DNA from 2 places in the Bacillus sp. DJP31 genome. Region 1 is predicted to be linked to the other one. Evidence: riboswitches for the same ligand, from Rfam matches in the RefSeq annotation. Region 1 holds a riboswitch; the other holds the start of a gene.

Region 1 (9,475 bases):
TCTACTGTCATTGCAATTGTTGGTTCACTTCATTTTACTAAGAAGCTTACAAATGCTCTTCCATACTTAGCTTTAGTAGGAATTACAGCAGTATTAGGTTTGATTATGTTTGGTGGTATCTCTGAAACGAATATTTTGTTACCTTTTTATTTATTAGCCTGCGCAGCCCTTTACTTGGATCGTAAGCTTGTAGTAACGGGTATGATTTTATCAACTGGACTTATGGTTGGATATTATATGACAGTTGCTTATGAACTAATTGAAAATATGACTTCTACGTTACTTTTATTAGTATTGGTGTTTGTCGTGCTTTTCTTACAAGAAGTGATTTCAAGACAATTTAATACTAGACTTGAAGAAATGTCTGCTAGTATGGAAGAATCATTAGCTAAAGAACAAGATACAAAAGTTGCTATAATAGAAAACACTGGAATTATCGCTGTAAATATGAGAGATATTCGTGATCAATCAGGTATTAATCAGCAATCTTTTAATGAAGTAAATACCTCTATTCAAGAGGTTGCAACTGGTATGCAATCTCAGGCAAATGCAGTAAATGATATTATGGATGTTATTGAAAATACAAATGGCATGGTTCAGGAAATGCTTGGACGTGTTCATACGATTAGCGAGCGTACAACTCAATCGGTTGAAGATTCAAAACAAGGTAGTGTAAAAGCCATTCAGTTAGAAGACAAAATGCATCAATTCAGAGCTCTTATTGTGTCTATGTCACAGGAAATGAAGCAGTTGAGTCAATTTGTAAGTGAATCAACTTCATCTATTAAAGCTATTCAAGACATTACCACTCAAACGAATCTCCTTGCCTTAAATGCGTCTATTGAAGCCGCACGAGCTGGAGAAAGTGGAAGAGGGTTCTCGGTCGTTGCTGAGGAAATTCGTAAATTAGCTGAAACGACAGAACAGACTGCCAAAAAAATATCTGGTAACCTTTCTGAAATCAGCACGAGTACGACCAAAACGCAAGGACAAATGCTGGATATTGGAACAGAGATGGATGGCAATATCCAAATAACACAACAAACGAAGGCGATATTTGAAGGGATTGACACACATATCCACACACTACTTCAAGAAGTCAATTCGTTTGAAGAGCTTGCAAATAAAATTGGGAATGATTCAAATCAAGTTGAAAGAGCAGTCAATGAGTTTGCGGCAGTAATCCAACAAACAACGGCAGCCATTGAAGAGATTACTGCAACTGCCCAAACGCAAAATGACAAAAATGAAGAACTACTAGTTACAATTAAACAAACGGATGAAGCGGTTGAGCGTTTATCAAGTATGAATTAAATTATGCTTAAAAAGCACGCTTATTGGGCGTGCTTTTTTGAATCCAAATAATTTCAGTTATCCATATTTTAAAATATAGTGTAAGAGGGTGAAAATTTATTATTGACAATTCGATTTGAAATGTTATGATAAATACGAATTCGAAATTGAATATTTTTCCACTGGGGGAGCCTTTAAAAGGCTGAGATTAAAGTATACTTTAAGACCCTTTGAACCTGATCTGGATTATACCAGCGTAGGGAAGTGAGGGATGGAACTATGTCTATTATGGTCTCCAATACTAACCACTTTTCTTACGTTTGTAAGGGAAGTGGTTTTTTTGCGTCTAGCTAACCTATTATCAAAAAAAATGGGAGGAAAAAGCATGAAATTTACTGAGCAAATAAGACAAAACGCTGACTCAATTTGGGAAGCAAGCTTTACACATCCTTTTGTTACTGGAATTGCTGACGGAAGTTTACCACTCGATTGCTTTCGGTACTACATTTTACAGGATGCTTACTATTTAACTCATTTTTCAAAAATTCAAGCACTTGGGGCAGCCAAAGCAGGAGATATACATACAACCGCAAGATTTGCTGCTCACGCTCAAGGCACATATGAAGCGGAGCTCCAGCTACACGAAAACTTCTCAAAACGTTTAGGAATAACGCAGGAAGAAAGAGATGCCTTTCGCCCTGCACCTACTGCGTATGCTTATACCTCACATATGTACCGAGGAGGCTATGGGCATTTAGGAGATATTCTTTCAACCTTGCTGCCTTGCTATTGGCTTTACTATGAGATTGGTGAAAGACTTCAAGGTGCAACGCCAGCAGAGCCAATCTATCAGGATTGGATTGCTGCATATGGCGGGGAATGGTTTAGAGAGTTGGTAGAAGAACAAATTAATCGCTTAGATGAGATTGCCGAGACGGTAACAGAAGACGATCGTAACCGGATGAGAGAGCATTTCTGGTTGAGTAGTCAGTATGAGTATTCTTTTTGGGAAATGGCCTATACAAAAGAAAAATGGCCTGTATCTAACTCATCACAACTAATATAACGGAGGAAATTGATATGTCAAGAGGACTAAAATTAACAGATGTATTAATAACGATTGTGATAGCCATTGTGTTTGGGGTTGTTTATAAGCTATGGGGACCACTGTATTCATTCGTTGCACCATTAGGTCTTCATATCGACCAGCTTGTGTATGGAATGTGGTTTATTGCGGCAACAGTCGCGTTTCTCATTATTCGTAAGCCGGGTGTTGCCCTTCTAGCAGAGATTGCAGCCTCTTCTGGAGAATTATTATTGGGTTCACAATACGGAGTAGAAGTTTTACTTTATGGTGTGCTTCAAGGATTAGGTGCTGAGCTAGTGTTTCTATTATTCTTATATAAACGCTTTGACATGGGTGTAGTAATCCTAGCAGCAATCGGTTCAACTGTTGGATCCCTACTTATGGATTGGTATAAAGGGTATCTTGGCGATCTAGCACTTTGGAACCTGAGTCTGTTCATTGGTGCTAGAACAGTGGGTGCGATTCTATTAGCGGGAATTTTTGCTTATGTATTAGTGAAGGCTTTAGAAAAAACTGGGGTTACAAACCTTGTTCGGACGGCTGACCAATCTGATTATGATGCACTAAATCAATGATAATGAAGCCTTACATCCATGTTGAGAAATTGAGATTAAAATTTCCAAAAGAAGAAGGATTGCTGTTTAAGGACTTGAGTGTATCGATAAACAAGGGGGAGAAAGTGCTTCTCCTTGGCCCTTCAGGGTGTGGGAAATCAACATTGTTACAGGTGTTTGCAGGTATTATTCCACACTCAGTGGTAGTCCCGATGAAAGCAGAAGCACTCCACATTCCGGACTCATCGGGTTACGTATTTCAAGATCCAGATAGCCAATTTTGTATGCCATATGTGGATGAGGAAATTGCCTTTGTCCTAGAAAATCTGCAAACTCCAAGAGAATTGATGAAGGAGAAAATAGATAGTTACCTAGAAAAGGTAGGGTTAAGATTAGCAGATTCACATACAAATATCCAAACTTTATCAGGTGGTCAAAAACAAAGGCTTGCAATTGCCTCAATCTTGGCGCTTGAACCGGATGTTTTATTTTTAGATGAACCAACGGCCATGCTCGATCCAGAGGGAACGAAGGATGTATGGGATACAATAAGGAAATTGATGAGTAATCAAACATTAGTTATTGTTGAGCATAAACTCGAACATGTTATAGAAATAGTTGATCGAGTGATTGTGTTTAATAGGTTTGGAGAAATAATAGCAGATGGGAAAAAGGCGGAGGTCTTATCTTCTCATTTATCTTTATTACGCGAACACGGTATTTGGTACCCTGGAGTCTGGGATGAGTTTGCTGCCAAACGGGAAGAAAAAATGGAAACTTTTGCGCAACAACTAACTACCCCTATTCTATCTTTAAAAGACTTTGAGGTTAAAAGAAAGAAGGAACGAGTTGTATTCGTCCCAAAAGCAGACATCGATACTCACGAGTGGATTACTATCTTTGGAGAAAATGGGGCAGGTAAGAGTAGTTTGCTTCTAGGCTTGATGCAGCTACTTAAAACAAGTGGTGATTATGTGCTAAATGGGAAGCTAGTTCACCGAAAAAGAGAACTATTTCTTGAATTAGCCTTTGTTTTTCAAAATCCAGAGTTTCAATTTGTTACCCATTCTGTTTACGACGAGCTGTCCCATTCTCTTCGTCTCTGCCAAGAGAATGAGAGTGTAATCCGTGAAAAGGTAGTCGATAAACTTGAACGTTTTCAATTAGTTGACCATCAGCATAAGCACCCTTACCAGCTGTCAATGGGACAGAAAAGAAGGCTGAGTGTCGCTGCATCCATTATACAGAATCAAGCGATTTTATTATTAGATGAACCAACCTTTGGTCAAGACAGTAAAAACACCTTTGCCTTATTGAATGATTTAGAAGAAGAACGAAAAAAAGGCACTACTATTCTCATGGTGACACATGACGAAAACATCGTTGAACATTTTGCAACCAGAAAGTGGACGATTCGGGATGGGCAATTAGTGGAGGACAGCTACATCACAAAGAAAGAAGTAACAAAGCATCTTCAATATGTGAAATAAAGATAAATAGGATAAATATGGATTATTGTCGATATATTCGGAAAATCGCTGATATATTCGGAAAATCGCCGATATATTTGTAAAATCGCTGATATATTCGGAAAATCGCCGATATATTTGGAAAATCGCCGATATATTTGGAAAATCGCCGATATATTCAGAAAATCGCTGATATATTCGGAAAATCGCTGATATATTCGGAAAATCGCCGATATATTTGGAAAATAGCTGATATATTCGGAAAATCGCCGATATATTTGGATAATCGCCGATATATTCAGAAAATCGCCGATATATTCGGAAAATCGCTGATATATTTGTAAAATCGCCGATATATTTGGATAATCGCCGATATATTCGGAAAATCGCCGATATATTTGGATAATCGCCGATATATTCGTAAAATCGCCGATATATTTGTAAAATCGCTGATATATTCGGAAAATCGCCGATATATTTGTAAAATCGCCGATATATTCGGAAAATCGCCGATATATTTGGAAAATCGCCGATATATTCGGAAAATCGCTGATATATTCGGAAAATCGCCGATATATTCGAAAAATCGCTGATATATTCGGAAAATCGCCGATATATTCGGAAAATCGCTGATATATCCGGAAAATCGCCGATATATTTGGAAAATCGCGGATATATTCGGAAAATCGCCGATATATTCGGAAAATCGCTGATATATTCGGAAAATCGCTGATATATTCGGAAAATCGCTGATATATTCGGAAAATCGCCGATATATTCGGAAAATCGCTGATATATCCGGAAAATCGCCGATATATTTGGATAATCGCTGATATATTCGGAAAATCGCCGATATATCGCATGATCACTGATGAAGGATGAATGATTAGCAGGCAAAAGCCTGAGTATTCATCAATAAACACAAAAACTATGCGGTCACGAGCATAAAACCGTAAAAAAGGTGTGAACACACACATGATAGAGACGTGGATGTATAAAATTAACCCTACTTTAAAACTAATCGGGATGATTTTATTATTTGTTGCTATTCTAATGATTCATAACATCAATGTTTTGCTCAACTTAACAATCCTTGTCTGCATGATCTTTTTTGCCTTCAATGGATTTCCAATGAAACTAGTTTTTTTGTTTTTACTGCCATTTATACTCGTGTTTATCTCGACGTCCACTTCCATGATTTTATTTGGCTTGGGAGACACCACTTGGGTAAAGTGGGGACTTGTGCACATTACGGAGGAAAGTTTTTTTAGAGGAGTTCATATTGGTCTCCGGGCTCTCGTCTTTGGATTTATAGGTCTCCTGTTTTCATTAACGACAAAGCCTGTACTTTTGTTCTATTCATTAATGCAGCAGGCTAAACTAAGTCCGAAATATGCCTATAGCTTTCTCGCTGGATATCGTTTACTACCGATTATGTTCGAGGAATTTCAAGTCGTTCATGGAGCATTAAAGGTAAGAGGCGTTCACCGTAAAAAGGGGTTATCTTCTATACCGTCAAAGCTTAAAGCTTATAGTATTCCATTATTATCTCAAAGCATTAGAAGAGCTTTCCGAATTGGCGTAGCGATGGAAGCGAAACGTTTTTCTTCGTCTCAATCGAGAACCTTTTATTACCGTGTTGGCTTTTCAAGAATGGATACCTATTTCGTTCTCCTCCTTATCCTTTTGATAGCAGCTTCCTATGGTCTAGGAAACTATTTTCCTTACTTTTCAATACAAGATGTTCGATATCAATAAGAAGAAAGGATTTGAAAGGTGGGTATACATCTAGTCTCAAACGGAAAGCTTTCACTAAAAGATTTTGCCGAAATTGCGAGTAAAGTCGATGTTTTTGTTGATTATTTTCATATTCGAGAAAAACAGAAAACGGCATTCGAGCTATATGAAGGAATACAATGGCTACTTGATGCAGGCATTGCTAAAAAGAAAATCATCATTAATGATAGAGTGGATGTCGCAGTAGCTCTTGGGGTTAGTGGAGTGCAACTCGCACATCATAGTCTTCAAGTAAAGGTAGTCAGAAGTACATTTCCAAATTTAACAATTGGTTGCTCTACACATTCTTTGCCAGAGCTACAAAAGGGAGAAAAAGGAGGTGCTGATTACGCATTTTTTGGCCATATCTTCCATTCAAGCTCAAAATTGGGTTTAGAGCCACGGGGTTGTAAGCTACTAGAGGAATTCTCAAAAAATATCAGTCTGCCAATTATTGCAATTGGTGGGATTACACCTGAGAATACCAAGACGGTTCTTAACCACGGTGCTTCTGGAATTGCTGTGATTTCTGGGATTTTAGATGCGAAAGATCCGCATATTGCTGCAGAAAGATACTCACAAGTACTAACAAAATGGAAGGAGGAACAGCATGAAACAACATTATGATGTCCTAGTTATTGGTGGAGGAATCATTGGTCATTCCATTGCTTATTCACTTTCCAAAAGAGGAAAATCAGTCCTGATACTAGAAAAGGAAAAAATCAATCAGAGGGCAACAAGTGCCGCAGCTGGGATGCTAGCCGTTCAAGCTGAATTCACTGAAGCGGGACCTCTGTTTGAATTAGCAAGAGATAGCCGCAATATGTTTCCTTCATTAGCTCAGGAATTAAAAGAAAGGACTAATATAGATATTGAACTGATTAAAAAAGGAATGCTCTCCGTCGCTTTGACTGAAGAGAAAGTACATCAACTCCAAGCTTCGACTCGTTTTCAGAAGGCAACAGGCGAGGAGACAAGTTGGTTGTCAGATAATGAAGTGCGAAGGCTTGAACCTCATTTATCAAAAAAAGTTCTTGGGGCTATGTACGCACCAAATGATGGGCAGGTTTCGGCCCCTAAATTAGCTGCTAGCTTTGCAAAGGGAGCAGAATCATTAGGAACTAGAATACTAGAATATACAGAAGTTGTGGACTTTATCATCGAAGAAGGTCGTGTTCAAGGTGTAATAACTAACACTGAAAATTTCTACACCGAAACTGTCGTTGTAACATGTGGGGCTTGGACACAGCACATCATCCAAAAGTCTAATCTCATTCCTCCAATCTACCCTGTAAAAGGGGAATGTTTTTCAGTAAGGACGACAGAGGAACTATTAGCGAAAACCATTTTCTCTGAGGATTGCTATATTGTTCCGAAGAGGGAAGGTCGTTTAATAGTCGGGGCAACGATGATTCCTCACAACTATGACGAGACAGTAACTGTTGCTGGCATTTCTCAGCTTTTAAAATCTGCAATTAATCTATTACCAGCTCTTGAAGGAGCAGAATGGGAAAAATCATGGGCTGGCATTCGACCACAGACCTTTGATGGTCAACCTTATTTAGGAGAGCATCCTTTCATTAAAGGGCTCTATGTAGCAAGTGGTCATTTTCGAAATGGGATATTATTAAGTCCGATAACGGGAGAAATCATGGCAGACATGATAGAAGGGAAACTGGAATCCCATAATCTAGCAGCGTTTTCACTAGATCACAAGAAAAGGAGGAAGACCCGAATTGAAGCTACGAATTAACGGAGAAGATGTGATTGTTTCAGATGATGTAAATAGTGTTGAAGATTTAGTACAGCATTTTCAGCTACAAGAAAAGGTTATCATTATTGAACATAATCAAAATATTTTAGAAAAATCGGGGCATCACCTTGTCCATCTAAATGACGGTGACCAAATTGAGATTGTACATTTTGTAGGAGGCGGGTAATATGTTGAAAATTGGTTCATATTCATTTACATCACGGTTACTTTTAGGAACGGGGAAGTATCCAAATTTTGATGTTCAAAAAGAAGCAGTGGATGTTTCAGAATCAGAAATTTTGACGTTTGCTGTAAGAAGAATGGACATTTTTGATTCAGAGCAGCCGAATTTGTTAAGTAAGCTTGATGTAAAACGTTTTACGCTTTTACCTAACACTGCTGGAGCGAAAAACGCCGAAGAAGCCTTGCGAATTGCCAGATTAGCGAAAGCTTCAGGGCTTTGTGACATGATAAAAGTAGAGGTTATAGGGGACTTTAACACCTTACTTCCAGATCCAATCGAGACGTTCAAGGCATGCGAGATATTATTAAATGAAGGGTTTATTGTGTTACCATATATTTCAGATGATGTGATACTAGCAAGACGATTGCAGGAATTAGGCGTACATGCTGTCATGCCAGGTGCCGCGCCGATTGGATCAGGTCAAGGAATCCTTAATCCACTAAACCTTAGTCTCATTATTGAGCAAGCAACAGTGCCAATTATCGTGGATGCAGGAATCGGCTCACCAGCGGACGCCGCACTGGCGATGGAACTTGGGGCAGACGGAGTTCTTCTGAACACAGCTGTATCGGCTGCAATGGATCCTGTCAAAATGGCGAGAGCAATGAAGCTTGCCATTGAAGCGGGCAGACTTGGTTTCGAAGCAGGACGTATTCCAAAAAAAAGATATGCAACGGCTAGTAGTCCAATGGAAGGATTGAGCACTGTTTGAGTGAACGATATTCAAGACAAGAATTATTTGCTCCAATCGGAGTAGAAGGACAACGAAAATTAAAACAAAAACATGTATTAATTATAGGGGCAGGTGCATTAGGTAGTGCCAATGCGGAAGCATTGGTACGTGCTGGAGTCGGGAAAGTCACCATTGTCGACCGAGATTATGTTGAGTGGAGCAACCTCCAGCGCCAGCAACTTTACACTGAGAAGGATGCGGAAGAAAGACTGCCAAAAGCAATAGCTGCTAGACTTCGCTTAGTTGAAATAAATAGCGAAGTTGAAATTAATGCAGTTGTAACGGATGCCAATGTACTTGAGTTAGAACGACTTGTTCAAAATGTCCATATCCTGATTGATGCAACCGATAATTTTGATACAAGACTGATCATGAATGATATTTCACAAAAATACAGCATTCCCTGGATTTATGGTGCATGCGTGGGAAGCTATGGAATTAGCTACACAATTCTACCCGGAGAAACACCGTGTCTACATTGCTTGCTAGAGAAGGTCCCAATGGGGGGCATCACATGTGACACGGTAGGAATCATTAGCCCTGCCGTTAGTATGGTCGTCGCCTAC
Region 2 (9,475 bases), on a different contig from region 1:
AAGCATAGTTTTCCCAAACCTCAAGTTTTTGCTCTCCCCATCTTTTTGCATCATCTTGATATTTTGGAGATAACCATTCTTGGCTCTTTTTCACTAGCTCTGGGTCTAAGTCTGGTGCTGCTTTTAGTAAAATGTCGGCTGCTTCTGAGGGTTTTTCAATTGAAAATTCATAGCCCTTAGCAACAGCCTTGACGAATGCTTTAACTGTATCAGGATTTTCAGAAATCATTTCCTCATTTGTTGTAACTACAGGTGTATAGTAATCTAGTTTCTCTGAGTAATCCGTTAAGTAAACCATATTAATGGGTTCATCGCGAAGCTCGGCTTCAATACCCGTCCATCCGTAAAAAATCCAGGCAAAGTCAATATCCCTTTTTACAGCTGTAAAGAAATCCGCATCACCCATACTGATGAACGAAACCTTTTCCACGTCAGCCTTTTCCACGTTCATTATGGAAGAAATCACAGACTCTTCAACTGGTGAACCCCATCCGCCATAGGTCTTCCCTTCAAAATCCTTAGGCGAGACAATGTTTTTCTCAACCGGTGATGCAAATCCTGATGTATTATGCTGAATAATGGCCGCGACTGAAACAAGTGGAACACCTTGGATACGTGCTTGTGTCACGCCTTCTTGGTAGCCAATCCCAAACTCAGATTTACCGGCAGCCACAAGCTGATCTGCCCCAGCTTCACCCGGCATAATAATTTCGACATCTAAGCCTTCCGCTTCAAAAAAACCTTGATCCTTTGCTACATACAAGCCTGTATGGTTTGTATTTGGTGTCCAATCTAGAACAACGGAAACCTTTTGTAGTTCTTCGTTCCCCTGTTGACCCTCGGCACCATTATTGCCACAACCCGCTATGATGAAGATCGATGATAGTACGGCAAACCACTTTTTCATAGTAATCCTCCTAATTTAGTAGTCTATAAAACAAATAAAAGCACCCAAGGGTATTCACCTGGGCGCATATCAATAAACATAATTATGTATGTTTAAGAATATATTCCCTACGCTGGTTTTAACCAGATCAGGTTCTAAGGGTCAGCATCTCTAAGGACGCTATCTCAACCGGCAACACCGGTCCCCCCACTATTCTTGGAAAGTGTACTTTTATTTGTTTTCATTATAACAGATAACTTTGGTTTAGCTAGTAAAATGAATTGGACTTATGAATTCTTCGTACGTTTAGAGGAGCTTATAGTGCGGAGCATTCTATACACCTCTAACATTTTATTCAATCATACAAATTTCAAAATACCTGTCGCCTCCAATCCTATGGGTATCAAACAATCTCATGATAAAAGTAATAGCACAAGAACTATCATGATATATTCCATGAAAAACATGAACTAGTAAGCTGACATTATCATAAGAAAGTATATTTGTAAATCGTAATGATGTTGTTTTAATTCCAACTCATTTAAATGTCTCTATGGCAGGCTTCTAGATTCCGTTTAATCAAACGTTTGTTTAAAACACTACTTTAATTTGTTTTTCTACAATAATTATAGAGAGATTCTCAAGGCTTGAAGGGTACTTTCTGTTGATTATACGGTATAGTATATTTATAAATCGTAAAGAAGTCGATTTATAAACAGGCCTTTAAAAGACTGATACAGCGGAATTTCCCCTTTGAGTTAATCAAACGTTCGTTTAAAACAGGTTGTTTTTTTATTATTACAGAATAATAAAAAAATCGGAATAAAACCCACTTCACTTGCTTTTTCTTAGTATTATTACTGAAATATCTCCTATGTAGCAAGCTTATAATATGGTTTGTTTGATTACCGGCCATTCGGATTTCGACAATAGATTTATTTTACATTACTATATACCCAGATTATTCATACAAAACAATAAAAAAGCGAGAAACCCTTAACTTCAAGGATACGGCGCCCTGTTATAACAAAATTATTGGATAAAACGGATGTAAGTTTGATAGTAGCATCTTGAAGTATCTTGTGAAAACGATTCTGTTCTTATTTTCGACTTTGAATCAACTTTTTTCGATAACGCGTTAGACCTCGTAAATCGCAAATATCCTCTGGTGGAACAAAATTACGTTCAATTAGTCCACAGCGTAAGAGTTGGCCAAACCATTCTGCATCTTTTACATCGGTTTTACGCCCTGGAACTTTTTTCACATGCCTAGCATTGGCAAGAACAAGTTGAAAAGTATCTTCGAGTATGTTCCATATCGGTTTCCAGTATACTCCAGTGCTTTCCATAACCACATCAGTTATCTGATGTTCAGATAACCAATCGTTTAGAGCTAATAGCCCAGTAGTTGTCGTTGAAAAAGATTGAATAGATTTTTTCGGTTTTTAATCTAACGGACCAAATAACACACATGCTACAACTGTTTCTTGGTGTACATCTAGGCCTGCACACCGTTCAATCATTGCTTACATTGGAAAATCACCTCAAAAATTGATTAACAATACAGGTCACAGGAGATATCTGACAAAAATTTTGTATACGTGCTATAAACACATTAGATGGTGCTTCAATCCTGTCACAGCCAGTTTCTTATATAGGGTATCTTCTTTAAGATCCACCAGAAAGTATTCAGGCTGGTCGTATTGTCATTCACCAGTATTGACAATGGGGTAATGTGTTAGACTCTACTGGGTTAAAGGGACCTTTTCATGGTAGATGGTGGTGGCGAGGAGCGCCACCATGAGAGTTTCTTATCTTTGAAAAAAAGCTTAAATTATTGGCGCTCTTCTCAACCTATATTATGGAAGCGTATTACCTGCCGAACGATATAGCTCATACCATTCTTCTCTGGTTAAAGTAATTTCAGATGCCTTGGCTATGTCTCTTATTCGCTTCGGATTCATGGAACCGACAACTGGCTGGATTTTAGCTGGATGACGTAATATCCAGGCAATGGCTATTGCCGAATCCGTCACACCTTTTTTCTCTGCAAGTTCTTGCAGCAACGCATTTACTTCTGGAAAATCTTTGTTCCCAACAAATGGCCCTTTGATCATCCCGTATTGAAACGGTGACCAGGCTTGGATCGTCATGTCGTTCAAGCGGCTATACTCCAGAACCCCACTGTCGCGAACAACTGATGGATCATGCTGCATATTCACATTGAGACCTGCATCAATTATAGGTGTATGCATGATACTTAATTGCAGCTGGTTTACAATCAAGTCAACCTCCAGATACTTCTTTAACAATTCAATTTGCATCGGATTTTGATTACTCACACCAAAATGACGTACTTTTCCACTTTCCTTCAATCTAGCAAAAGCTTCGGCAACTTCTTCAGGTTCCATTAAGGCATCCGGACGATGAAGAAGCAAGATATCAATATAGTCTGTTTTCAAGCGCTCGAGACTGAGGTCTACCGATGCTAGAATATGTTCTTTTGAAAAATCAAAAAAACCATTACGAATACCACACTTCGTCTGAATAATCATCTTATCTCGAACAGAAGCATTCATATCTACTGCATTTGCAAAAACCTCTTCTGATTTTCCTCCACCATAAATATCGGCATGATCAAATAAATCAATTCCTACTTCTTGCGCCGTCTCAATGACATTCGCTGCCTCTATTTTCGAAAGTCCCGCCATTCTCATACAACCTAATGAAATTTCTCCAACTTCTAAATGACTGGTACCTAATTTGATTTTTTTCAAAAGGACACCCCTTTCTAATGATAGTTTCATTATACCATTTAAAGGAGATAGGTCATAAATATATGCAGTTACAGGTAGATATAACTACGCATTAGATTTCAATAATTATAGGAAGAATCATCGGTTTTTTCCTAGTTTGTGAATATAAATACTGACCAACTGATTTTTTTATTTCGTGTTTGATCACATTCCATTGTGTTTTGTTCACTGCTTTTAGGTCATTTACGTTTTTGATTATAAGGCGATTCACCTCACTTAGAAGTTCCTCTGAATCTTTGGCAAATATAAACCCACGGGAAATGGTATCTGGTCCAGATACCAATTTCCTTTCTGACTTGCTCATGGTTAATACAATCACGAGCATTCCATCCTCAGAAAGCTGTTTTCGATCTCGTATTACACTGTCCCCAACATCACCGATTCCACCATCTACATACGTATTTCCAACCGGTATCTTCCGCGTCTGTCGGGCAATTGATTTTTGAATATCAACGACCTCTCCATTATTCATGATGAAGGTGTTTCCTTGCTCAACTCCAACGGACTCAGCTAATAAACGGTGATGGTGTAGCATCCTGAATTCACCGTGAATAGGTATAAAATATTTAGGTTTCATTAATGAAAGCATGAGTTTTAAATCCTCTTGGTACCCATGTCCGGAAACATGCATTCCTGTTGAACTACCCGACCCATAAATCACGTGCGCACCAAGTGTAAAAAAGTTGTCTACGATACGAGAAACATTCCGTTCATTTCCCGGTATTGGACCAGCAGCAAAAATGACCGTATCTTCAGGTAAGATCTCAACACCCCGATAGTTGGAAGTGGAAAGACGCGCGAGGGCTGCATTGGGTTCTCCTTGACTTCCTGTACAAAGAATGGCTACTTTTTCAGGTGCCAGTTCATGGATTTCGTCTTGTGTAATTAACATTCCATCCGGAACATCTAAAAAACCTCGCTCCATCGCAACGGCTACCACATTCACCATACTTCGTCCAAGTAAAGCTAGCTTCCGATTCGTTTTTAAAGCAGCATCAACGACTTGCTGAACGCGGTTAATATTTGAAGCAAAGGTGGAAATAAATAGTTTGCGCTTGGCTTTCATAAAAGCTTCTAAGACATGCTCACCTACTATTTGCTCTGAAGGACTTAATCCTGGTCGTTCCGCATTGGTACTTTCAGATAACAGAAGCAAGACACCCTGTTTGCCGATCTCAGCCATCTTATGAATATCTGAATGCTGATTATTGACAGGAGTCAAATCAAACTTGAAGTCCCCGGTGTGTACAACTGTCCCCTGTGGTGTGTTAAAGACAATTCCTAAACAATCGGGAATACTATGATTCACCTTGAAAAAACTCACATTGATTTCTGCGAATTTCAAGGTCGAATTGGAGTCGATTTCAACTAGTTCGGTTTCCCTCAAGATTTTATGTTCTTTTAATTTTAGTTCAATTAAACCTAATGTGAAGCGTGTAGCATAAACGGGTACATTAAACTTTTTTAGGAAGAAAGGAATTCCCCCAATATGATCTTCATGTCCATGTGTAACTACTAATGCTCTAATTTTTTCCTTGTTTTCTAGCAAGTAACTAGTGTCTGGAATGATCAAATCAATACCTAATAAACTTTCATCTGGAAACTTATTCCCACAGTCGATGATGATGATATCGTGGTCATATTGAACGACATACATATTTTTTCCGATTTCGTTCATCCCACCTAAGGCAAAAATGGATAATGTATTCTCGTTTGTGCTCAAAATGGTATCCTCCCAGTTTTTAAATACTCTTAGTAGTATGCCTTTTTGGTTTTCATTTATAAGAGGTTGAGTGATTGGGTCACAATTCTCTTAATCGCTTAAGACAACCATAGGGACAGGTACCGTGTCCCTATGGTTTCTATTCCGTGGGACATGGTACCTGTCCCCTTGTCCCTTTTATTTCATTCTTTTCTCCGAAACGGCCTCACAAATCATGTCATACATACTCTCCACACCTACATCAGATGCAACAAATTTGTAGGCATTCTTCTGAGAGATACCAAGACTATCTGCTTCCTTTGCCGCATCAATGTTTGCTCCCATAAAAATAAATTCCCAATTGTATTTGTCTTGTTGGTGTTGGATCAGTTCTTTTACTTTTTCATAGGTGAATTCATAGCTTGCATTTTCCTCGCCATCTGTTGTAATGACAAAGATAACGTTGTTAGGTCTTTGTTCCTCGGCGGTCATTGACAATCTGTGACCCACTTCCAAAATAGTATTTCCCACTGCGTCTAGCAAGGCTGTACACCCTCTAACATAATAATCCTTTTCGGTAAGCACAGCATGGTTTGCATCAACCCCATTCCACAATACTTCATACTCGTCATCAAAAAGAACAGTTGTAAGTATGGTTTCTCCTTCTAGCTTGCACTGCTTTTGAATAAAAGCATTAAACCCACCAATCGTATCACGCTCTAGCCCCGCCATAGACCCGCTTCGATCTAGTAAAAAAATAATCTCCGTTACATTCCTTTTCATCTTCATACCCCTCTCAAATTTGTTTCTGATATAATTGTATTGTAGCTTTATTTATCCATATTTTGGTCGCCTGCAAAGCGACATTTGAGGGGGCAGACACTATGCTTGATAGTAAGATACTTGAAGAAATGCAAGTGTACATAGATTCACACGTAATCGAACTCAAGATATTCAATGTTAAATCGTCTGAATATCTTGAGGACTTTATTCTTGAAGAGATGCAGCACGTAGAATTAGAAGATTTTATCAAGACCAAGCGTCAACCAACACTTACTCAGGTGTTGTTTAGCTTTATCGATAAAAAAGGAGTAAGTGACGCAGAAATCTACAAAAAAGCTGGAATTGACCGCAGACATTTTTCGAAAATGCGATCAAATCCAGACTATCATCCTAAGAAAAACACCACGATTGCTCTGGCCTTAGCTCTTGGACTAAACAAAAAAGAAACCGACAAGCTCTTGAGCTCCGCCGGTTACTCCTTATCGGAAAGTGATATTTCCGACTTGGTCATTCAATTTTGTCTAGAAAAAAAGATATATGATATTCAGTATGTGAATGAGGCTTTGGATTATTTTAGTATGAAGCCTTTGGGTGGGGTGCTTTAGAGACAGAGGGACAGGTACAGTGTCCCTCTGTTTTTTCTCTGTGGGACGCGGTACCTGTCCCCTCGGCACCAACACATGTTTTGTTATGAGCCTAGTTCTCTTTGAATAACTTATTGATATAAGGAATACAAAGTATGTTCTTAGGGAGGATGACAAGTGGGATATTATGTTAGAGTGGAACCCGATGTTAAAATTTTTGTTGAAGATGTAAACCCGTTGAGTAAGAAAGTGATTCTGTTTGTACATGGTTGGCCTGCAAACCATAGATTGTTTGAGTATCAATTTAATATTCTTCCTGCCATGGGGTATCGATGTATTGGAATCGATATCAGAGGGTTTGGGAAATCAAGTAAGCCTTTTGGAGGATATTCATATGATAGACTAGCTGACGATATTCGTTGTGTCGTGGAAACACTTGGGTTGCAGAATTTCACACTCGCTGGTCATTCTGTGGGAGGAGCAATCGCTAGTAGATATATGGGTCGTCATAATGGATATGGGGTATGTAAATTAGCTCTTTTTGGTGCTGCTGCCCCTAGTTTTGTAAAAAGACCAGACTTTCCATATGGTTTAGAAGTGGAGGATGTAAATACACTAATCAAAGAAACCTATCAAGATCGTCCTGCCATGCTAGCAGGATTAAAGGATAAATTCTTCTATCAAAGTATCACCCAACCATTCTCAGATTGGTTCTTTCAATTAGGTCTAGAAGCCGCGGGCTATTCAACTGCTCGTCTGTTAGTTTCCTTAAGGGATGAAAGCTTATTTTATGATATTCAAAAAATACAGGTCCCGACCCTACTCCTCCACGGCATACATGATCAAATCAGTTTGCCTCCTTTGGCCTCTATACTTAATCAAGGAATTAGAAACTCCAAACTCGTTTGGTTTGAACACAGCGGACATGGATTGTTTTGGGAAGAGCAAGACAAGTTTAATCGAGAATTAATTCATTTTATTGGATAATCGAGAGACTTGGGACAGGTAAAGCGTCCCTCTGTTTTTTCTCTGTGGGACGCGGTACCTGTCCCCTCGGCACTCTGTTTTTTCTCTGTGGGACGCGGTACCTGTCCCCTCGGCACCCTAAATGGGCGGGACAAGGTACCTGTCTTATTACCCTTCCTATACTCATCCTTTACTCTCCAACAGCTTTTTCCGTAAATCCCTCTCCATTCCTGCGAGTTCGAGTTCCGCCTGACGACGTTTGCTTCGTCCTTCTTCTTGAATTTTCAACGTTTCTTCAAGAGTAGAAATGAGATTTTCTTGTGTTTTCTTTAAGGTCTCAATATCAATGATTCCTCGCTCATTTTCTTTCGCTGTTTCTATTGTGTTCGTTTTGAGCATTTCAGCGTTCTTGAGCAAAAGGTCATTCGTTGTCTTGGCTATTTGCTTTTGAGCCTCGACCGCATTACGTTGTCTGATCAAGGTTAACGTGATGGCTACTTGATTCTTCCATAGAGGAATGGCGGTTAAGATTGACGATTGAATTTTTTCCACAAGTGCTTGGTTTGTGTTTTGGATCAATCGTATTTGCGGGGCACTTTGTATCGTAATCTCTCTGCTTAATTTCAGGTCATATACCCGCTTATCTAGTCGATCGGTAAACTGAAGCATATCATTTACTTCTTGAAACTTCATTTGATCCTTTGTTACTTCAGCTTCTTTTTTCATAGCTGGAATGGTCTTCTCTTGTAGCTCCTCTAGCTTTAATTCTCCCGCTGAAATATAGACATTTAAGGCATGAAAATACTCCTTATTATGTTCGTAAAGCTTTTCTAGAAAACCAATGTCGGATAAAAGTACATCCTTACTGCGATCTAGCTTCACACTAATTCGATCAATTTGTGCTCCCGTTTTTTGATATTTTGATAGAACCTCTTGCATGGAGCCTGAAACACTTCCAAAAATCCGCTTATATAATGGCTGCTTCTCAAGCTTTAATTCATCTACGTTCACATCATTAAATCGCTTCATGAGTTCACTAATGATTTCTCCGACCTCACCTAAGTCCTTCTGGCTGACATGCTCAAGCATGCTAGTTGAAAAAGTAAGCAGCTTTGATTGTGCAGGTGTACCATACGAAATCATGGCCTGATGGTTCTTCGGATCAATCTGCCCAGCAAGTTGATAGGCTCGTTTTCGGTCCTCCTCTGGGATCACATCAATAAGTCTCTGTGATTTCTCTTCTATTATCTCTACCTTTGAATGGTCGTCTCCAAATGGGTTAGCTAGTAACTCATCCATTAAATTCGGTTGACTCGTTCTCGTTTCGGTCATTTAATCTTCCTACCTTCTTTGATTATTTTAGAATTCTTGATTGAATGCTTCGCAACATCTAATTCAAAATGAAGTTGATCGATATCAGTCGCTAATACTAGATATAAATCCTGTTCAATTGAAAGAACGAGCTCATCTATAGTTTTTTTCGTGTCATCCAAGGCACTTTGTACTTCTACCGTTTTCTTCGGTTGAGAGGACAAAAACACATATTTCTCAGTGAGCTCGACAGCTGAATCTATATGGGTAAAATAAAAGCGCTCGGCTTTGTAAAACCGTTTAGGTTCAGCTTTTGTTAAGGATATGATTTTACTGGATAGCCTTAGCAGGTCGAACCTTTGTTTTAATGAGGGTAAAAGTCGAACCTGAAACAGCACTTTTTGAAGACGACGCAATTTCCGCTTTG

The links. A riboswitch is a leader RNA that binds a small molecule or an ion and turns the genes downstream of it on or off. The one in region 1 is predicted to bind thiamine pyrophosphate.
Positions count from the first base shown of each region.
Region 2: another riboswitch for thiamine pyrophosphate. It lies ahead of ACOI1C_RS10645 (ABC transporter substrate-binding protein); the one in region 1 lies ahead of tenA (thiaminase II).

Region 1 covers NZ_JBMERO010000010.1:87,963-97,437, reverse strand. Annotated here, with positions in the region: gene ACOI1C_RS11370 (methyl-accepting chemotaxis protein) at 1-1,314, shown strand, start outside; TPP riboswitch at 1,468-1,573, shown strand; gene tenA (thiaminase II) at 1,679-2,359, shown strand; gene ACOI1C_RS11360 (ECF transporter S component) at 2,374-2,955, shown strand; gene ACOI1C_RS11355 (ABC transporter ATP-binding protein) at 2,958-4,424, shown strand; gene ACOI1C_RS11350 (energy-coupling factor transporter transmembrane component T family protein) at 5,379-6,161, shown strand; gene ACOI1C_RS11345 (thiamine phosphate synthase) at 6,180-6,806, shown strand; gene thiO (glycine oxidase ThiO) at 6,790-7,932, shown strand; gene thiS (sulfur carrier protein ThiS) at 7,916-8,119, shown strand; gene ACOI1C_RS11330 (thiazole synthase) at 8,121-8,888, shown strand; gene ACOI1C_RS11325 (thiazole biosynthesis adenylyltransferase ThiF) at 8,885-9,475, shown strand, end outside.
Region 2 covers NZ_JBMERO010000009.1:108,126-117,600, forward strand. Annotated here, with positions in the region: gene ACOI1C_RS10645 (ABC transporter substrate-binding protein) at 1-907, opposite strand, end outside; TPP riboswitch at 996-1,105, opposite strand; gene ACOI1C_RS10650 (IS110 family transposase) at 1,987-2,316, opposite strand; gene ACOI1C_RS10655 (aldo/keto reductase) at 2,746-3,663, opposite strand; gene ACOI1C_RS10660 (ribonuclease J) at 3,755-5,425, opposite strand; gene ACOI1C_RS10665 (vWA domain-containing protein) at 5,603-6,187, opposite strand; gene ACOI1C_RS10670 (hypothetical protein) at 6,289-6,792, shown strand; gene ACOI1C_RS10675 (alpha/beta fold hydrolase) at 6,949-7,758, shown strand; gene ACOI1C_RS10680 (toxic anion resistance protein) at 7,921-9,069, opposite strand; gene ACOI1C_RS10685 (5-bromo-4-chloroindolyl phosphate hydrolysis family protein) at 9,066-9,475, opposite strand, start outside.